4 regions of the Bacillus haynesii genome follow, and region 1 is predicted to be linked to each of the others. Evidence: riboswitches for the same ligand, from Rfam matches in the RefSeq annotation. Region 1 holds a riboswitch; each other region holds the start of a gene.
The links. A riboswitch is a leader RNA that binds a small molecule or an ion and turns the genes downstream of it on or off. The one in region 1 is predicted to bind S-adenosylmethionine.
Positions count from the first base shown of each region.

Region 2: another riboswitch for S-adenosylmethionine. It lies ahead of H2R00_RS16010 (5-methyltetrahydropteroyltriglutamate--homocysteine S-methyltransferase); the one in region 1 lies ahead of mtnW (2,3-diketo-5-methylthiopentyl-1-phosphate enolase).
Region 3: another riboswitch for S-adenosylmethionine. It lies ahead of H2R00_RS20595 (MetQ/NlpA family ABC transporter substrate-binding protein); the one in region 1 lies ahead of mtnW (2,3-diketo-5-methylthiopentyl-1-phosphate enolase).
Region 4: another riboswitch for S-adenosylmethionine. It lies ahead of metN (methionine ABC transporter ATP-binding protein MetN); the one in region 1 lies ahead of mtnW (2,3-diketo-5-methylthiopentyl-1-phosphate enolase).

Region 1 covers NZ_CP059494.1:1,571,908-1,576,062, forward strand. Annotated here, with positions in the region: gene H2R00_RS07750 (1,2-dihydroxy-3-keto-5-methylthiopentene dioxygenase) at 1-333, opposite strand, end outside; gene H2R00_RS07755 (methylthioribulose 1-phosphate dehydratase) at 353-976, opposite strand; gene mtnX (2-hydroxy-3-keto-5-methylthiopentenyl-1-phosphate phosphatase) at 937-1,635, opposite strand; gene mtnW (2,3-diketo-5-methylthiopentyl-1-phosphate enolase) at 1,632-2,849, opposite strand; SAM riboswitch class I at 2,934-3,033, opposite strand; gene H2R00_RS07770 (pyridoxal phosphate-dependent aminotransferase) at 3,083-4,155, opposite strand, start outside.
Region 2 covers NZ_CP059494.1:3,234,743-3,238,897, forward strand. Annotated here, with positions in the region: gene H2R00_RS16005 (glycosyltransferase family 39 protein) at 1-596, opposite strand, end outside; gene H2R00_RS16010 (5-methyltetrahydropteroyltriglutamate--homocysteine S-methyltransferase) at 742-1,872, opposite strand; SAM riboswitch class I at 1,946-2,055, opposite strand; gene H2R00_RS16015 (DUF3298 and DUF4163 domain-containing protein) at 2,375-3,058, shown strand; gene H2R00_RS16020 (chorismate--pyruvate lyase family protein) at 3,156-3,686, opposite strand; gene H2R00_RS16025 (LacI family DNA-binding transcriptional regulator) at 3,883-4,155, opposite strand, start outside.
Region 3 covers NZ_CP059494.1:4,133,816-4,137,970, reverse strand. Annotated here, with positions in the region: gene H2R00_RS20600 (MDR family MFS transporter) at 161-1,342, opposite strand; gene H2R00_RS20595 (MetQ/NlpA family ABC transporter substrate-binding protein) at 1,464-2,288, opposite strand; SAM riboswitch class I at 2,346-2,453, opposite strand; gene H2R00_RS20590 (sunset domain-containing protein) at 2,584-3,264, shown strand; gene H2R00_RS20585 (ABC transporter permease) at 3,293-4,155, opposite strand, start outside.
Region 4 covers NZ_CP059494.1:3,899,713-3,903,867, forward strand. Annotated here, with positions in the region: gene H2R00_RS19245 (arsenate reductase family protein) at 1-334, shown strand, start outside; gene gcvH (glycine cleavage system protein GcvH) at 396-779, shown strand; gene H2R00_RS19255 (YusG family protein) at 840-1,076, shown strand; gene H2R00_RS19260 (toprim domain-containing protein) at 1,139-1,483, shown strand; gene H2R00_RS19265 (thioredoxin family protein) at 1,509-1,817, shown strand; gene H2R00_RS19270 (SCP2 sterol-binding domain-containing protein) at 1,939-2,286, shown strand; SAM riboswitch class I at 2,470-2,577, shown strand; gene metN (methionine ABC transporter ATP-binding protein MetN) at 2,694-3,719, shown strand; gene H2R00_RS19280 (methionine ABC transporter permease) at 3,712-4,155, shown strand, end outside.

The DNA.
Region 1 (4,155 bases):
GACGATAAATCTGACTTCATCGTCTGTATGATGATGCTCCTGTTTGAAATTCTTCAAGAGCTCATCGAGTTTCGGATTTTGGTCGGAAAGCGAGATGACATCGCTCGCTTTATAGCCGCGGCGTTCTGAAATGTCTTTGATTTCAGCGGCAAAGACGTCTAAAATCTCCTGTTTCTCTTCATCGGTCAAATCGTATTTTTCTTTTAAGCCGGCCGGTAGTTTTGTGATGTCCCACTTTTCATAAATAACCTCCTGCCGCTTTAGAAATTGTTCCACTTCTTCCTGCTTTTCAATGGTCGTGTTTTGTTCATCATGGATCCGAATTGTCGCCATGTTTTCTCCCCCTTTTTAATTAAACGTGATAAGCCTGCAAAGCTTTCAGCTTTAAATGCCAGCTGAACAAGAATTCATATGCTTCAAGCATCCGCTTTGCTTCAAATGCCGTTTTTCCCCAGACGGTAATACCGTGGCTGCGAATCAGCACTGCGCCTGAATCGCCTGAAAGGTGCCCGGCAAAATCCGCCGCCAAATCCGGAATATGAGCACTGTTTTCGATAATCGGGATCGTCACCTCCGCATTTTCCTCCCAAAGCCCGAGCGCCTTTATGATTTCCTGGCCTCTGAATGTCACTTGCTTTTCTTTTGCATAAAGCTCTGAGATGACATTGTTGTCAATCGTATGGACATGAAGACAGCAGCCGGCGTTTGTATTTTGATAGACAAAGGTGTGCAGCAGCGTCTCCGCCGACGGCTTCAGCGCATGTCCGGTCTCCGCCGGCCTCCCCTCTTCGTCCGCCAGCAGAAAATCCTCCGCGGTCTCTTTTCGCTTATCTTTTCCGCTTGCCGTGATGAGAAATCGCAGCGGGCCTTCTGATACTTTGATTGACAGATTACCGCTTGTCGCCGGGAACCAATCCCTTTCCGCAAGCTCTTTTTTTACCTCGGCAAGTTCCTGCCGTTTTTGCTCAATAGCCATCCTTTCACCTCCGCGGTCTCTTCAAGTATTCGTTTTGCATCGTGGAAATCGCCGAATGCTGCGTGCTTCAAACCGAGCCCTTCACATTCGCGCAGCAAATAATCGCGCGCGATGCACAAGTCGGAACATTTGGCAGCTTCAACATCTGTAACAGAGTCCCCGATCATGACAACAAAATCGTCCCGACCTTTCAGCCGGCGGATGATGGAAGGCTTGCAGCATCCGCATTCATTTCCGCAGCCCCCGTCACACGGATACGGCCAGCGGATCTCGATATTGCGGCCTGTGAAGCCGGCCTCGTTGCAATAAATGCGGTTCTTTTCAACAATTCCTTCAAGCAGGGGATAGACGAAAAAATCCATCCCTCCGCTCACGACGTAAAACGGAAGACCCTTCTCATCCAGGAAAGAGACAAACTCTTTAAACCCGGGGCGGATCTCGGCTTGTTTCAGTACATATGCCGTAATGTCTTCTTTCAGGCTGCTCGGCAGCAATTCAAACATTCTGCCGACTCCGTCCTTAATCGATATGTCCTTGGACAGAACCCCGTCTTTTAAAGCAATCCACTCTTTTGGAGCAAATTGTTTCATAATGCTGATGATGTTGTCGTTTGTTGTGATCGTTCCGTCAAAATCACAAATGATAAGCGGCTTCCTCATACAGAAACCTCAACCCTTCCCCATTTTTCAAGGGCGAGCTTCAAATCGGGAGAACGCTTTGCTTTTTCTTCGACAGGCTCCGCTTCCAGGACGGCATCAATGACCGCCCGAAACGCTCTTCCTCCGCCTGCCGCTCCGTTTGGATGACCGTGAATCCCCCCGCCTGCATTGATGATATGGTCAATGCCAAAGTCTTTCATCAAGAGCGGGACCATGCCGGGGTGAATACCGGCCGACGGCACCGCGAATGTCGGTTTAAAAACGTCTTCCTTCGTGCATTCATCGTATATGGCAAGCGCAGCCCGCTTCGGCAGAGCAACGCTTCCGTACGGAGAAGGGAACAGGCTGAAATCAGCACCCGCATACCGGTTCAGCTTGCCGAGCAAGAGCGAATGGGAAAAACCGTAATGCGGCGACGAAGTGAGTGCGCCGCTTACTGCCGGGTGCGCCATGATCGGCAGCGGAATGTCGTCGTCTTCCGCAAGGCTTTGCAAAACATCGAGCCCGTAGGCATACACATTAAGCAGCAAAACATCGGCTCCGAGCTCGGCTGCTTTTCTCGCCTTCGATTTCAGCTCCATTGTCCTGCCCGTCAGATTGACGGCATACAGGGTTTTACGCCCTGTTTCTTCAAAGGCAGCCTTAAGCACTTTCCTTCCTTCTGTGATTCGTTTTTCAAAGGGGGCACTGCCTGTTTCAAATAAGATTTCATCGTCCTTGATCAAATCCACTCCGCCAAGCGCCTGCTGCCTCAGCTGTTCCTTCAAGTCTTCCATATCGCGGCCAATGACGCCTTTAAAAATGCTCATCAACAGAGGCCTTTCAAATTCGCCGATTTTTTTCCGGATCCCGTATACGCCGAATTTCGGACCCGGCAATGATTGTTTAAAATACTGCGAAAACTCCAAATCAGCCAATTTGATTTTTCCATCGAGAGACAGCTTGCCAAAAACGGTCGTCAGCACAGCGGGAATGTCGCTTGTAAAATTGGCTTCCGGATAGGCGATGGTAACCGTTGCCTGTTTTTCCCCCAGTGCGCTTTCTGTTTCTTCGACCTTGACGACGCGTCCTTTATGCTTTTTCAGCTGCTCCTGCTTTAAGAGCGGCAGATCTGTCCACGATCCGACCGTCAGCCCGATCGCGATTTGCTCAGCCCGCTTTTCTGCGTCACATCCTGGATCTGCCAAAATATATGTTGCCAAAAGTTCACTCATTGTGTAGCTCCTTCCTGCTTCATTCATATAAAAAAACCTCTTTTGCTGCTTTAGCTAAAAGAGGTTTCGCTTTTCAGGTTCGAATCCTTATCTCTCAGCGTCAGCTGCAAGAATTAGCACCGTGCTTAAAAAGTCGGTTGCCGGGCTTCATCGGGCTTGTCCCTCTGCCTGCTCTTGATAAGAATATTGATTTTATAAATTATTTTGAATTATCCCATCGTTTTTCCCGATTGTCAATGACTGTGGCCGGTCTTTTTGAATATATTCAGCTCGGCAATACGCGAAGCCGCTTCCCGGAGCCGCTCTTCGCTTGTCAAGAGGCCGACTCTCACGTATCCTTCTCCGTGTTTGCCGAAGCCGATGCCGGGCGCTGTGACGACGTTCGCTTTTTCGAGAAGCAGATCGGAAAAAGACTCAGATGTATATCCGTCGGGAACAGGCATCCAGGCGAAAAAAGATCCTTGCGGAGCATCCGCATGCCAGCCGATATCGCGGACCGCACGAATCCATGCATCCCGCCTTTTTTCGTAGCGCTCATTTTGCTCCTTGACACACGCTTGATCTGATAGGAGCGCGGTCGCCGCGGCGTCTTGGACCGCTTTAAAGAGGCTGACATACATATGGTCCTGATAAAGGTTCAGCGCTTCGATCACAGAGGCGTTGCCAACTGCAAACCCGACCCGCCATCCAGCCATATTATACGTTTTGGAAAGCGTGTAAATTTCGATTCCTGCGTCTTTTGCCCCCGCCGTTTCCAGAAAGCTGACAGGCCTCTTGCCGTCGTAGCCGATCGCGCCGTAGGCAAAATCGTGGACGACGCAAATTCCGTTCGACTTGGCAAACCGGACGGTCTCTTCGAAAAAAACAGGTGTGGCTTGGGCACCGGTCGGATTGTTCGGATAATTTAAATACATGAGCTTCGCTTTTTCTTTCACTTCCTTCGGAATCCGACTGTAGTCAGGCAGAAACTGATTGTCCGCTGTAAGCGGCATCGTTTCCATGTTCGCTCTTGCCAGCTCAACGCCCGACCAGTAGTCGGGATAACCCGGATCGGGAACGAGCACGGTATCCCCCGAATTTAACAAACATTGCGGGAGCTCGACAAGACCGGCTTTTCCGCCGAACAATACAGCGACTTCGCGTTCGGGATCGAGCTCTACGCCGTATTCCCTTTGATAGAACGCGGCTGCCGCCTCCTTCAGTGAACGACTGCCGCGAAAGGAGGAATACTGATGGTTTTCAGGGTTGCGGACGGCTTGCGCCATTGTATCAACGATGTGATCCGGTGTCGGCTGATCCGGATTCC
Region 2 (4,155 bases), 1.7 Mb from region 1:
GTTTTTGCTGCAATCATGTAAAACAGCAGGAATGCCGGTAATACCATGTAAGCTTGCAGCATTTTGACGTTAAAGCCGACACCGACCATACAGAATGCGCCGAGCAGCCAGCCGATTCTTCCTTTGCGGACTGCTTTGAACAACATCCAGGTTGCAATCATCAAGCAAAGAACGAGAATGCTGTCGACGTTGTTTGTATGGCTGACCGCAACGGCAATCGGCGTACACGCCATAATAAGAGCTGAAATTCTGGCCGCCGTTTTGCCAAAGGTAGGTTTTACAATGAAGTACAAGAGTGCTACGGAAATCACTTCGGCAATGGCTTCAGGGAGGACGACGCTCCAGCCGTGCACGCCGAACACAAGTGCAAAGAGTGCTTGAATCCAGAGTGCGACAGGCGGTTTATCAACTGTTACAAAGCCTGCCGGATCAAATGATGCGTAAAAGAAGTTATAAAAGCTTTGGGTCATACTTTCAACGGCCGCCGTATAGTAGGCGTTGTCTGTGTCATTATTCCAGATGCCGTACAAGTTTAAAGCTGCTGATAATACAAGAATGAAGACCAGGAATATATCGATATTCCTTTTCTTAATCATTGTTCGATCACCTCACTAAAGAGCATTATAGAAGGCAAATATGATCAAACTATGAACAAATCAAGAAGGAATTTTAAATTGTAATAGAGGGGCAAAAAAAAGAGACATGCCGTCAAAAGCATGTCTCAAAATATGAGGTGAGGTGTTATTTCCATATATCTTCTGCGATCTCGACGACATGACGCAGTTTTTCCCATTGCTGCTCTTCTGTCAGGAGATTGCCTTCTTCTGTGGAGGCAAAGCCGCACTGCGGGCTCAAGCACAACTGGTTCAGGTCGACGAAGCGGGAAGCCTCTTCTATGCGCCGCTTAATGGCATCCGGGTTTTCAAGCTCTCCGAATTTGGATGTGATGAGACCGAGGACGATCTGCAAGTCTTTCCGTTTGACATAGCGAAGCGGTTCGAAGCCGCCGGAGCGCTCATCATCAAATTCAAGGAAAAGTCCGTCTAAGTTTAGTCCGTCAAAGATCGTTTCTGCAGCTGCGTCGTAGCCGCCTTCTGCCACCCATGTCGACTTGAAGTTGCCGCGGCAAATATGCATCGTCACCGTCAAATCGTCGGGACGTCCTGCAATTGCTTCATTGATTGTATTGGCAAAGGACTCGCGGAGCTCATCCGCTTCACGCCCGAAGGCTTTGATCTGCTCTTGTCCTTTTTCTGAGAAAAATACGGACCAGGCCGTGTCATCCAGCTGCAAATAGCGGCAGCCGGCATCGTAAAATGCGCGGATCGCTTTTTTGTATGCCTGCGCCACATCGTGATGGAACTCATCCAGATTTTCGTACGGACTTTCTCCAAGCTTTCCTCTGAAAAACAGCATATTCGGGCTCGGAATCGTCATTTTCGGCGTATGTGTTCCCGCAACTTGATGAAGAAATTTATAATCTTCCAGCATCGGATGGTTTGTAAAATCGACTTTGCTTGTTACTTTAATGCCGCGCGGCTTCGTTTCAACATTATGAAATTGAATGCCCTTGTCCGCTCTATATCCTTCTACGCCGTCAAGTCCTTCAAGAAAATCGAAATGCCACCATGACCTGCGGAATTCCCCGTCTGTGACGGCTTTAAGACCAATTTCTTTTTGCTTTTCGACAATGCGCTTAATCTCTTCGTTTTCGACTTCGCGCAGTTGTTCAGCGCTAATTTCGCCGTTCGCTTTTTGGAGGCGCGCTTTTTTTACAGGCTCAGACCTTAAAAGGCTTCCCACCTGATCAGCTCTGTACGGTCCAATTTTTCTTCCTGGCGTTTGCTTCAGTACATCGGTTGATTGTGTCATGCTTCATCCCTCTTTCTTTATAGACATAAAAAAGCTCTTCCCGATAAGGAAGAGCTTGATATATTCAATCTCCTCCTTATCTTCAAGAGCACGAACATGCTCTTAAGGATTTAGCACCATTCTGTCATAGACAGCGGTTGCCGGGTTTCACAGGGCCAGTCCCTCCACCACTCTTGATAAGGAAAACCTTTTTATGCGATTTTTTAATAGTTTTAATATTAATACTTTTTATAAAAATGTCAATGGGTTTAAAAAAACTCTTTGGTTTTTTCATTTTCTTCATCTGCTGTTAAACCGGAGGGCGTATCAAATCAATGTGTGAGTTTTTCGTCAAGACAGCCGTTCAAACAGTCAACAAGGTGTTGAACGAACAGGTTGAATTAGAATATTTTTCAATTTTTATTTCCAAAAACAGAAACTTTTTATCGAGTTCACCGGTCTATCATGTGTACCTGATTTCAAAATGGGTATTATAAAAAATGACAGATTAAGGAGGGTTCTTATGAACAAAAAAACAGTGTTTAAAGCGTTCGGAATGTTGATGACAGGGGTATTGTTTTTTGCGCTGTACAGTGCGGCCGCACTTCCTTCTGCACACGCGGCAAATGAAAAAAAACCGACGGTCACGAGCCATACGTACAAAAACATTAAGGCTTTGAAATACCCGCAGGTTTCAAATGTAAGCACCAAATCTCTCCAAAACAAGATCAACAAAGATTTTAAACATTATATTGAGCAGTCCTACAAAGATTATGTGAAAAACAAGAAAGACGGCCAACAGCACGGATATCAAACGGATTACCAAACGTCCTTTGAAGTGAAATACCGGACCGGCCAAAAGCTGAGCATCCTGACAAGCAATTATGTCTACTCCGGCGGAGCGCACGGAAATACGGCAGTCCGCTCTTTCAACTATGATCTTGTCTCTAAAAAACGGGTGTATTTAACCGACATCTTAAATACAAAATCGAAAATGGATAAGACAAAAACATACATTTACAACTATATCCAAAAACACCGCGACATTTTCTTCCCGGATGTGAAGAAGAAAGACATCGTCCTCGGTAAAAACACGGCTTTCTATTATACAAAAGACGGCATTGCGATCGTCTTCCAGCAATACGATGTAGCCCCTTATGCCGCCGGAAATCCGGTCGTTGCCGTTCCAAAAACAGTGTATCAATAAATAACAGCCCCTGTTTCTCAGGGGTTTTTGTTTTGAGGAAAGAGAAATGGGGAGATTATGGAAGCCCTTTCATGAAGCGGCAGCTGACGGGCATGATTTAGCCCGCAGTCAGTTTGCAGATTTTTTCTAAATCGAACAGCTCGCAGACATAGAACATGCACTGCCGGCCGCTGATGATCTGATATTTTTTAAAAGCATATGTCTGGTCTGCTGAAACAGGTACAAGTTGTGTGAAATGTTTTCCCAGGCAGTCGCCCGTGCTGAAAATTTCACGCCTTGACTCCAGTTCTGCAATGATTTTTCCGATGGGAAGCCTTTCTTCCTGCAAATCTTGTTTGATGGCGAGCGGCAGTAGGTTTGTTTTGACATAAACATAATTATAAGATAAATAATCATCGCCTGTTTTCAAAGAGGAGGTTCTAAACAAGATCTCATCATCGCGTTGAAACAGCCTCGCTTCTTCAGGTGACAGCTTGTCATAATCAATATTATTTTGCTGAAAAACTTCGATTTCGGTTTTGCCGCCGATCAGCGTTTCAATCGCTTTGGTTGTTGAACCATCGGTTTTGGTTAACATGTCTTTTACTAGAGCAACAAGAGCTTTAGGAAAAAAGTGGCTTACGCTCAATTAAAGGCACCTCCGCACCAAAATTAGAATTTTTTGAAAACTTGTCTTTAAATTTATCATGTGGAGATGAGTTTGTCTAGAAAAATAAGTTAAATTTTAGGTTAGTAATGTAAATTTTATCTTTTTTATAATTGAATAGATCAGGATATGTATGGAAAAAGGAGACGTCAATGTCTCCTTTTTTTGTCCCATTATTTTAAGTCGTCTCTCCTTCTAACAGCTGTACGGGCAAATAGGTTTCCAGCGGCAAATCATCGAATTCGCCTTCAATGGCTTTGGACAAAATCTCGATGGCCGTCTTGGAAATGAGTTCGATCGGCTGCTGGATGGTTGTCAATTCCGGGAGGATGGACTGAACCGCTTCCGTTCCGTCGTAGCCGATCACCTTTAATTGCCCGGGAATGTCTTTTCCGCGTTTTTTTGCTTCGGTGATGACCGTAGCGGCCATGAGGTCATCACTGGCAAAAAT
Region 3 (4,155 bases), 1.7 Mb from region 1:
ACCCCTTGCGATGATATTCGATACTACCATACAGAAAATGTGTTCTGTCTGAGAAGAAAAAAAGCTTGTTTCTTCCATTATATGTGAAGATTTGGTTGATAATCTTGATTCCTTCGATTCATTTTCGGATAATTACAATTACCTATTTTTTCTATGTTACTCACGCATCTGATTGAGCAGAGAGCTGCTTTTCCTTCCTGTCGTATAAAAACGCCGTTCCTATTGCGATCAGCAATAATACGAGCAGAACCACCAGCAATAGCTGCATATTGAAATAATCAACCAGCATTCCGCCAAAAAGCGGTCCGATCATTCTTCCGCCGGTCGCCATACTGTTGACAAACCCTTGATAAAACCCTTCTTTCCCCCTCGGTGCGAGACGGTTTGCGATTGTCGGCACAGCCGGCCATACAAGCATTTCGCCAATGGTCAGCACAACCATCGCGGCAAGAAACCCAGGAAACCGTTCAGCGCCAAACAAAATTCCGTATGCCATCATAAAAATGACAAATCCGATCACGATTTGGTTTTTCAGCGATTCGGCAAACCGTTTCACAAAAAAACCGATCAGCGGCTGACCGAAAACAATGAGCGCCCCGTTCACTGTCCAAAGCACGCTGTACTGCCCCAGAGATATCCCCAGCTCCTGGGTATGTGAAGCGATGGTCGAGGACCATTGCGAATAAGCGACCCATCCGAGCAGGTAGCCCGTACATATGACCAAAAGCGCAGAAAATCTCGATTTCCCGCTGACTGAATCGGCATGATCCAAAACAGAAGACTGCATAGCTTTTTCAGAGCGGATGCGTCTAAATCCGAAAAACGCAATCATGAAAAAGACGGCATATAGCATCGCATTCGCAAGAAAAACATACGCAAATGAAAAAGATGCGACAATTCCGCCGAGCGCTGACCCAACTGCCACCCCTGCGTTTTGCGCCACGTATACAGCATTAAACGGCTTTCTGCCGCCTTCCGGCCAAACTGACCCGGCCATTGCATAGCATGCCGGAAAAACGATCCCTGATCCAAAGCCGGCCAATGTTAAGAAAAGAATGTATTGGAACCAATCGTGAAAAAAGACGAGGCCTGAAAGGCTCGCAAACGTGATTACAATGCCAAGGACAACCGTTTTAAATCCGCCGATTTTATCGAATAGATAGCCCCCGAACAAATTGCCCAGCACATTTGCCCCTGAGTTCAGCATCAGCACAAATCCGGCCGCTGTCAGCGACTTTCCCAAATGCTGATGGATATAGATTGTATTCAGCGGCCATAAAAAAGATGCCCCTGTAACATTGATAAACATTCCGATGACCAAAAGCCATAATGTGCGCGGCATAGCGTTTCCTTCTTTCTCTTTATCATTCCCTCTAGATTCTATTCGTTTTGCCCATTTTTTTCAATTGACGCGATTTCAATTTTCAGCATAAAAAACCCCCTTTTTAAGGGGGAAAATTTTTTTATGATTTGGACATCCATTTCGGCTTTCCGAAACCGGCGAATTCCCGATCGATCGTATCTTCGAAAGCTTTGGATTTTACCGCTTCTTTGAGATCTTTGGCAAATGGCTTGTCTTTGTTTTTTTCATCCACTACTACTTGATTGCGGTAGCGGTCAGGCATGTTCTCAAGCGCCAGCGCGTCCTGCAGCTTCATATTGGCGGAGAGAGCGAAATTTCCCGGGACAGCCGCGATATCCAGGTCATCGACAGATCTTGGAAGATTGGCGGATTCAAGCTGTTTAAAAGTCAGCTTTTTCGGATTTTCCGCAATGTCCTGCACAGAAGCTTTCAATGTGTCGACATCGCTTTTCAGCCGAATCAGCCCCTGATCCTGAAGGGTTAAAAATGCCCTGGCAGCATTTGCCGGATCGTTTGGAACAGCCACTTCCGCTCCGGTTTTGACATCGTTCAAGTCGTTATATTTGGCAGAATAGAGACCCATCGGAGCAGTCGGCACAGAAATGAGCGCCGCAAGATTTTTATTGTTTTCTTGATTGTATGACTTCATAAAAACCTCGTGCTGAAACAAATTGGCGTCGAGTTCGCCTTCGCTTAACGCCGTGTTCGGCTGTATGTAATCGGTGAATTCGACCACTTCCACTTTATAGCCTTTTTTCTCAAGCTCAGGTTGAATCGCTTTTTTGACCATATCGTAATACGGTCCTGCAGTAGCGCCTATTTTGATCGTTTTGCCGTCGCTTTCGGCACTGTTTCCGCATGCGGCCAGAAGCGCCAAGCTCAAGGCCAGTACCAACGCAGAAGTCCATTTTAATAACTTGTTCATGTATATCTCCTCCTCCAAAATAAAAAAACTCTTTCAGACGGCTGAAAGAGTTGATTAAACTTATCTTTCAGAATGCGTCTGACATTCTGCTGGATTTAGCACCTTGCATTCCTGCAGGTTGCTGAGATTTCGCCGGGCCAGTCCCTCCATCTCTCTTTATAAGCTGCATATTCGGTTTTTAAATGATTTCTTTATTTTACGTTTGAATATTTAGATTTGCAAGAAGTTTTTTGTTATAAACATTTTTTTCTTTTTAAGCTAAAATATAGTTATCAATTAAGAAAGGAGACGAATCATGGAATCTATCATGCTGATCGGGTTTTTATCCTTCCTTTTTTCCATCTGCTATCTTGTATTTCATTTGATCAAAAGGATCTTTTCTCCAGGCAAAAGGTTTTCCAGGAAACTCTTTTATCCTTGTTTTGCAGGCGGACTTCTCCTCCTGATCATCTCTGCACCTTATTATGATGAGGAAACATATGCCGCCGATGAGACAAAAACGGAGGATCTGACAACCGAGCTTCAGGAACTGAAAACTGAACACAGCACTTTGCAAAAAGAGCAAACCGCATTAAAACAGCAGGTCAAACAGGCAAACAAAAAACTGAAGGCAGTCAAAGCGGAGAATGACACATTAAAAAAAGAAAACGAAAAACTGACAAAAGAAAAAGACTCGCTTACGAAAAAAACAAAATCGCTGACAGAAAAACTGGCTAAGGCTGAAGAAAAAAGCAGCAGTGCCGAAACCTCTGTAAAAGAAAAGAACGCCACCGCTCAGGCCGGGACGTCACACAGCTCGCCCGTCGCTAAGAACAGCAGCGCTGAGAGCAAACAGGAGTGCAAAATCAAAGGAAGCGTCAACCATATTTATCATACACCGGGAAGTACATATTATGACCGCACGAAAAACGTCACTCGCTGGTTCTGCACAGAACAGGAAGCGCGTGATGCGGGGTACAGACCTCCGAAACGTTAAAAAAGCCGGCATACCGCCGGCTTTTTCTTTACAGCTCTCTTCTTAATGCTGTCAGCACGTTCGTTCTTGTCGCTTTAATGGCCGGATTCAGGCCTGAAAGAATGGCGACTCCTGCACTGATCAAGGTCGCGATGAGGACAAGACTGACCGGAATGTACGAGAAGGTGATGCTGAGGTCTGCTGCACTCGTTTCTCCTTCTGAAACCGATGATAATATGACAGGTATAATCTTGTTCACTAAAAAGCTGATACCGTATGAGATGATAATACCTAAAACAGATCCTAAAATACCGATATAGGCGCTTTCAAGCAGGAACATTCGGCGGATCACGTTCGGGCTCGCCCCGATCGCTTTCATAATGCCGATTTCCTGCGTCCGTTCTGTAACCGCCATTGTCATCGTGTTGAAAATGCCGATCGCTGAAATCAAGACGGCAATGACTCCGACAAAGATCAGACCAATTTTAAAAGCCATGAAAAAAAGATTGATGCTTTCGAGCTTTTTCGTTATTGAATCGACGTAGTAGCCTTCATCCTCCAAATCTGTTGTCAGCTGTCCGACATGTTCAAAGTTATCCGCGTAAACCGAGAGCGACTTTTCGATCATGCCACTGTCTTTGTCCGCCTTCAGAAAACCGGTGATGTCTTTTTGCATGTCGTCGCTGACATAGACTGTTGAATCGCTCGCCCATTCATAAGAAGGTTTTTTCGTCACTCCGACAACTTTCAGATCATATGTTTTCGCTTCCCCTTCTTCACCTGTTTTTTCATCCATTTTTGAAATCTTTAATTCAATCGTTTTGCCGAGAATATCTTCTGCGTATCCTTTTGGTTCTTTTACTTCCTCGGCATTATTTTCCATCTGCTTTTCATAATCTGCGGCTTCTTTTT
Region 4 (4,155 bases), 1.9 Mb from region 1:
TCCGAAATGCGGGACATGCCGCAAAGCGAAAAAATGGCTCGAAGACCACGGAAAAGAAATCAATGGGATACATATCGCAGAACAGCCGCCGAGCAAGGAAAAACTGAAAGAGCTCTACGAGAAAAGCGGGCTTGAATTGAAGAAGTTTTTCAACACGAGCGGCCAAAAATACCGCGAACTCGGCCTGAAAGACAAGCTGCAAAGCATGTCTGAAGATGAGCAGCTGGAACTGCTTGCATCAGACGGTATGCTGATCAAACGCCCAATTACGACAGACGGCAGTAAAGTAACGGTCGGTTTTAAAGAAGATCAGTTTAAGACATACTGGTTATAACACATCAAAATATGATATCTTCAATGTAGGATCGATTAAAACACTTTATGGAGGGGTTAGCATGAGCACACCGAAAGAGTTGCGTTATTCAGAAGAACACGAATGGGTGAAAACCGAAGGAGATAAAGTCAGAATCGGCATTACAGACTTTGCACAATCTGAGCTTGGAGACATCGTATTTGTCGAGCTTCCTGAAGTGGGAGACGAAATCAAGGCGGACGAGCCTTTTGGCAGCGTTGAATCCGTAAAGACCGTTTCTGAGCTGTATGCCCCGATCAACGGAAAAGTGGTCGAAGTGAACGAAGATTTGGAAGACAGCCCTGAATTCGTCAACGAGTCTCCGTATGAAAAGGCATGGATGATTATTGTCGAGCCGTCTGATGCTTCTGAAATCGAAAATCTGATGACAGCCGAGCAATATGAGGACATGATAAAAGAAGACTAAGGATTATTCAGGATAGCTGTTCGTCGTTTGGATACTCTATATCAAGAGGGGGTGTCCAAATTGACGCTGAAAAAAGAACGTATTGATATTACAGAACATGTGGAAAGCCGATTAAAAAACGGTGGAACGCAGCTGTATCATGAAAATGAGCTGATCGGCCGAATGACCGGCAAGGATCAATACGAGTTGAAATCTGGATATTCATTCCAAGATGAAAAGTTTTACAAAATGGCGGATACCGTAAGCGGACCGGATGCTAAATATGTAGACTGTGATGACCACCAAGGCTGGTGTTAATCAAGTCAGGCGGTGAATATTCACTGCCTTTTTTTACAAGTAAATCTTTAAAGGTGATCCATATGCCGGAAAATGAAAAAGTCATGATTGTCGAAGGGAAATCAGATAAGCAAAAAGTGAAGCATGTCATCGAAGAGCCCGTGGACATCATTTGCACAAACGGAACGATCAGCCAGGCAAAACTCGATGAATTCGCCGAGACGCTGTTTGATAAAGACGTTTATATCCTGGTGGATGCCGATGAATCAGGCGAAAAGCTCCGCCGTCAGCTGAAGAGGGAGCTCCCCCAAGCTTCGCATCTATACATCGATAGAGTATACAAAGAAGTCGCTTCCGCCCCGAGTCAGCATGTTGCAGAAGTATTATTTCGTTCAAACATCCGGGTACATACAAAATATCTATTATAAAAAGTATTGAGGTGCGGTTCAACAGATGCAAGAACTTCAAGAAAAAGAGCTAAAACGGCTTGAGCATGAAACCTGTCTTCTATATGTATACACGCCGTTCTGCGGAACGTGTCAACTGGCCGGAAGAATGCTGGAAGTCGTTGATGAAATGATGAAGGACGTTCCTTTTTATAAAAACAATCTCAATTATTCCCCGTCATTTGCCAAGGAGCAGGAAATAGAAAGCGTTCCGTGTTTTATCCTTTACAAAAACGGGCGAGTCGTCAAAAAAGAATACGCTTTTCACTCCGTTTCCTACTTATATGATACGATTAAACAAAATGTTGTGGATTAAGGGCGGTTTTGACATATTTCTCGGGAAATAACCAGCAAAAACTTGTCGAGCAATTCCTAAAGGAACTCCTGCGGCAGACAGAGAATCTGTAAGTATGACCAATTTACAGGAGGTTATACAGTTGGAGAAAATGGGATTGATAGAAAGAGAGGACAAGGCTCTTTTTTTAAAACCTCTATTATCTACAACGGCTTTGCTGATTACGTTTCAAGGCGAGAAAGAAGCTTTTACGTTAGCGATCAACGAAAAAGGGGAAATGGAAAAATCTTCTCCTGTAGAAAAAGCTCATTTGACCTTTTTTGGAGAGCAAAGCGAGATTATTGACCTTCTACACGGTGACATTTCGTTGCAGCATCTCGTACAGCGCGGCACTGTTAAAGTTAAAGGCTCTTTCAGAGCTTTATTGAAGCTTGAAGCGATTTTATGGCTGACGGACGGCTTCTTTAAAAACAGCGATCTTTATTCATAGACTTATTAAAAATTTGAAAAATCGGCACATTCCGTGTATAAGTCAGACAGGGACGGGCGTTTGCGTTCGTCTCTTTTCGCCGTAGGCCGATTGTCTTAAGAAAAATAGTTGACAACTATTTTTCCGCATGATATCCTACTTTAAGAATTCCGATCATAATAATCAAAAAATAAATATATGTTTCTCTTATCCAGAGAGGTGGAGGGAAGTGCCCTATGAAACCCGGCAACCATCAACACGTGTTGAAATGGTGCCAATTCACGCGAAGCATTATGCTTTGAAAGATGAGAGAAAGGCCCAGACTATTCAAAAGCCTTTCTGCTCATGTGTGCAGAAAGGCTTTTTTCATTGTTTGATCAGGAATTTAGACAACTATGAGAATTGAGCAAGAAAGCAGGTGATGGCTTTTGATAAATCTTCAAAATGTTTCAAAGATTTATCGGTCAAAGCATGGAGATGTCAATGCTGTCCAAGATGTCACCCTTACGATTAAAAAAGGTGAAATCTTCGGAATTATTGGATATAGCGGAGCTGGAAAAAGCTCCTTGATCCGTCTCTTGAACGGACTTGAACAGCCGACTTCAGGTACGGTTGAAGTAGCCGGCAGAACAATCAGCGAGATCAAAGGGAAGAAGCTGAGGAATGCAAGGCAGGAAATCAGCATGATTTTCCAGCATTTCAACCTCTTGTGGTCAAGAACGGTGCGCGACAATATTGCGTTTCCGCTGGAGATCGCCGGTGTCAGCAAAGCAAAACGTCTGAAAAGAGTCGCTGAACTGATTAAGCTTGTCGGTCTTGAAGGCAAGGAAAACGCCTACCCTTCACAGCTTAGCGGAGGGCAAAAGCAGCGCGTCGGCATCGCACGGGCGCTCGCAAACAATCCGAAAGTTCTCTTATGCGATGAAGCGACATCAGCGCTTGATCCGCAGACGACTGACTCGATCCTGGGTCTTCTGTCCGATATCAATGAAAGGCTCGGGCTGACCATTGTCCTGATTACTCATGAAATGCATGTCATCAGGAAAATCTGCCACAGAGTGGCCGTCATGGAAAACGGAAAGGTCGTAGAAGAAGGCGATGTGCTGAACGTATTCCTCAAGCCGAAGGAAGAAATGACAAAGCGCTTTGTTCAGCAGGTAACAGAACCGGTGGAAACAAAGGAAACGCTGAAGCATTTCCTCGAAGAAACGACATCCGGACGGACGATCAAGCTCACCTTCGTCGGTGAAGCAGCCGAATCGCCGCTGATCACGCAGATCATTCGGAAGTTCAATGTTGAAGTCAACATCCTTCAAGGCAAAATCTCGCAAACTCAGGACGGCGCATACGGTTCATTGTTCATTCATGTCGACGGACATGAAAACGAGGTCAATGATGTGGTCGATTTCATCAAGAGCCGCCAGGTAGAAGCAGAGGTGATCACGAATGTTTGAAAAACTGTTTCCAAACGTAGATATGGAGCAGCTGTGGGAAGCTACGTATGAAACGATATATATGACAGGAATTTCCCTATTGTTTGCTTTTATCATCGGAGTGATTCTCGGTATGCTGCTGTATTTGACTTCAAAAGGAAACATTTGGCAGAACCGGGTCGTTAACGGTGTAATATCGGCAATTGTCAATGTGTTCAGGTCTATTCCTTTTATTATATTGATTATTCTGCTGCTCGGTTTCACAAAGTTTTTAATGAACACGATCCTGGGGCCGAACGCCGCACTTCCGGCTTTGATTATCGCATCGGCTCCGTTCTATGCCCGCCTAGTTGAAATCGCTTTGCGCGAAGTTGATAAAGGTGTGATTGAAGCGGCGAAATCAATGGGAGCCAAAACATCGACGATCATATTTAAAGTGCTCCTGCCCGAATCGATG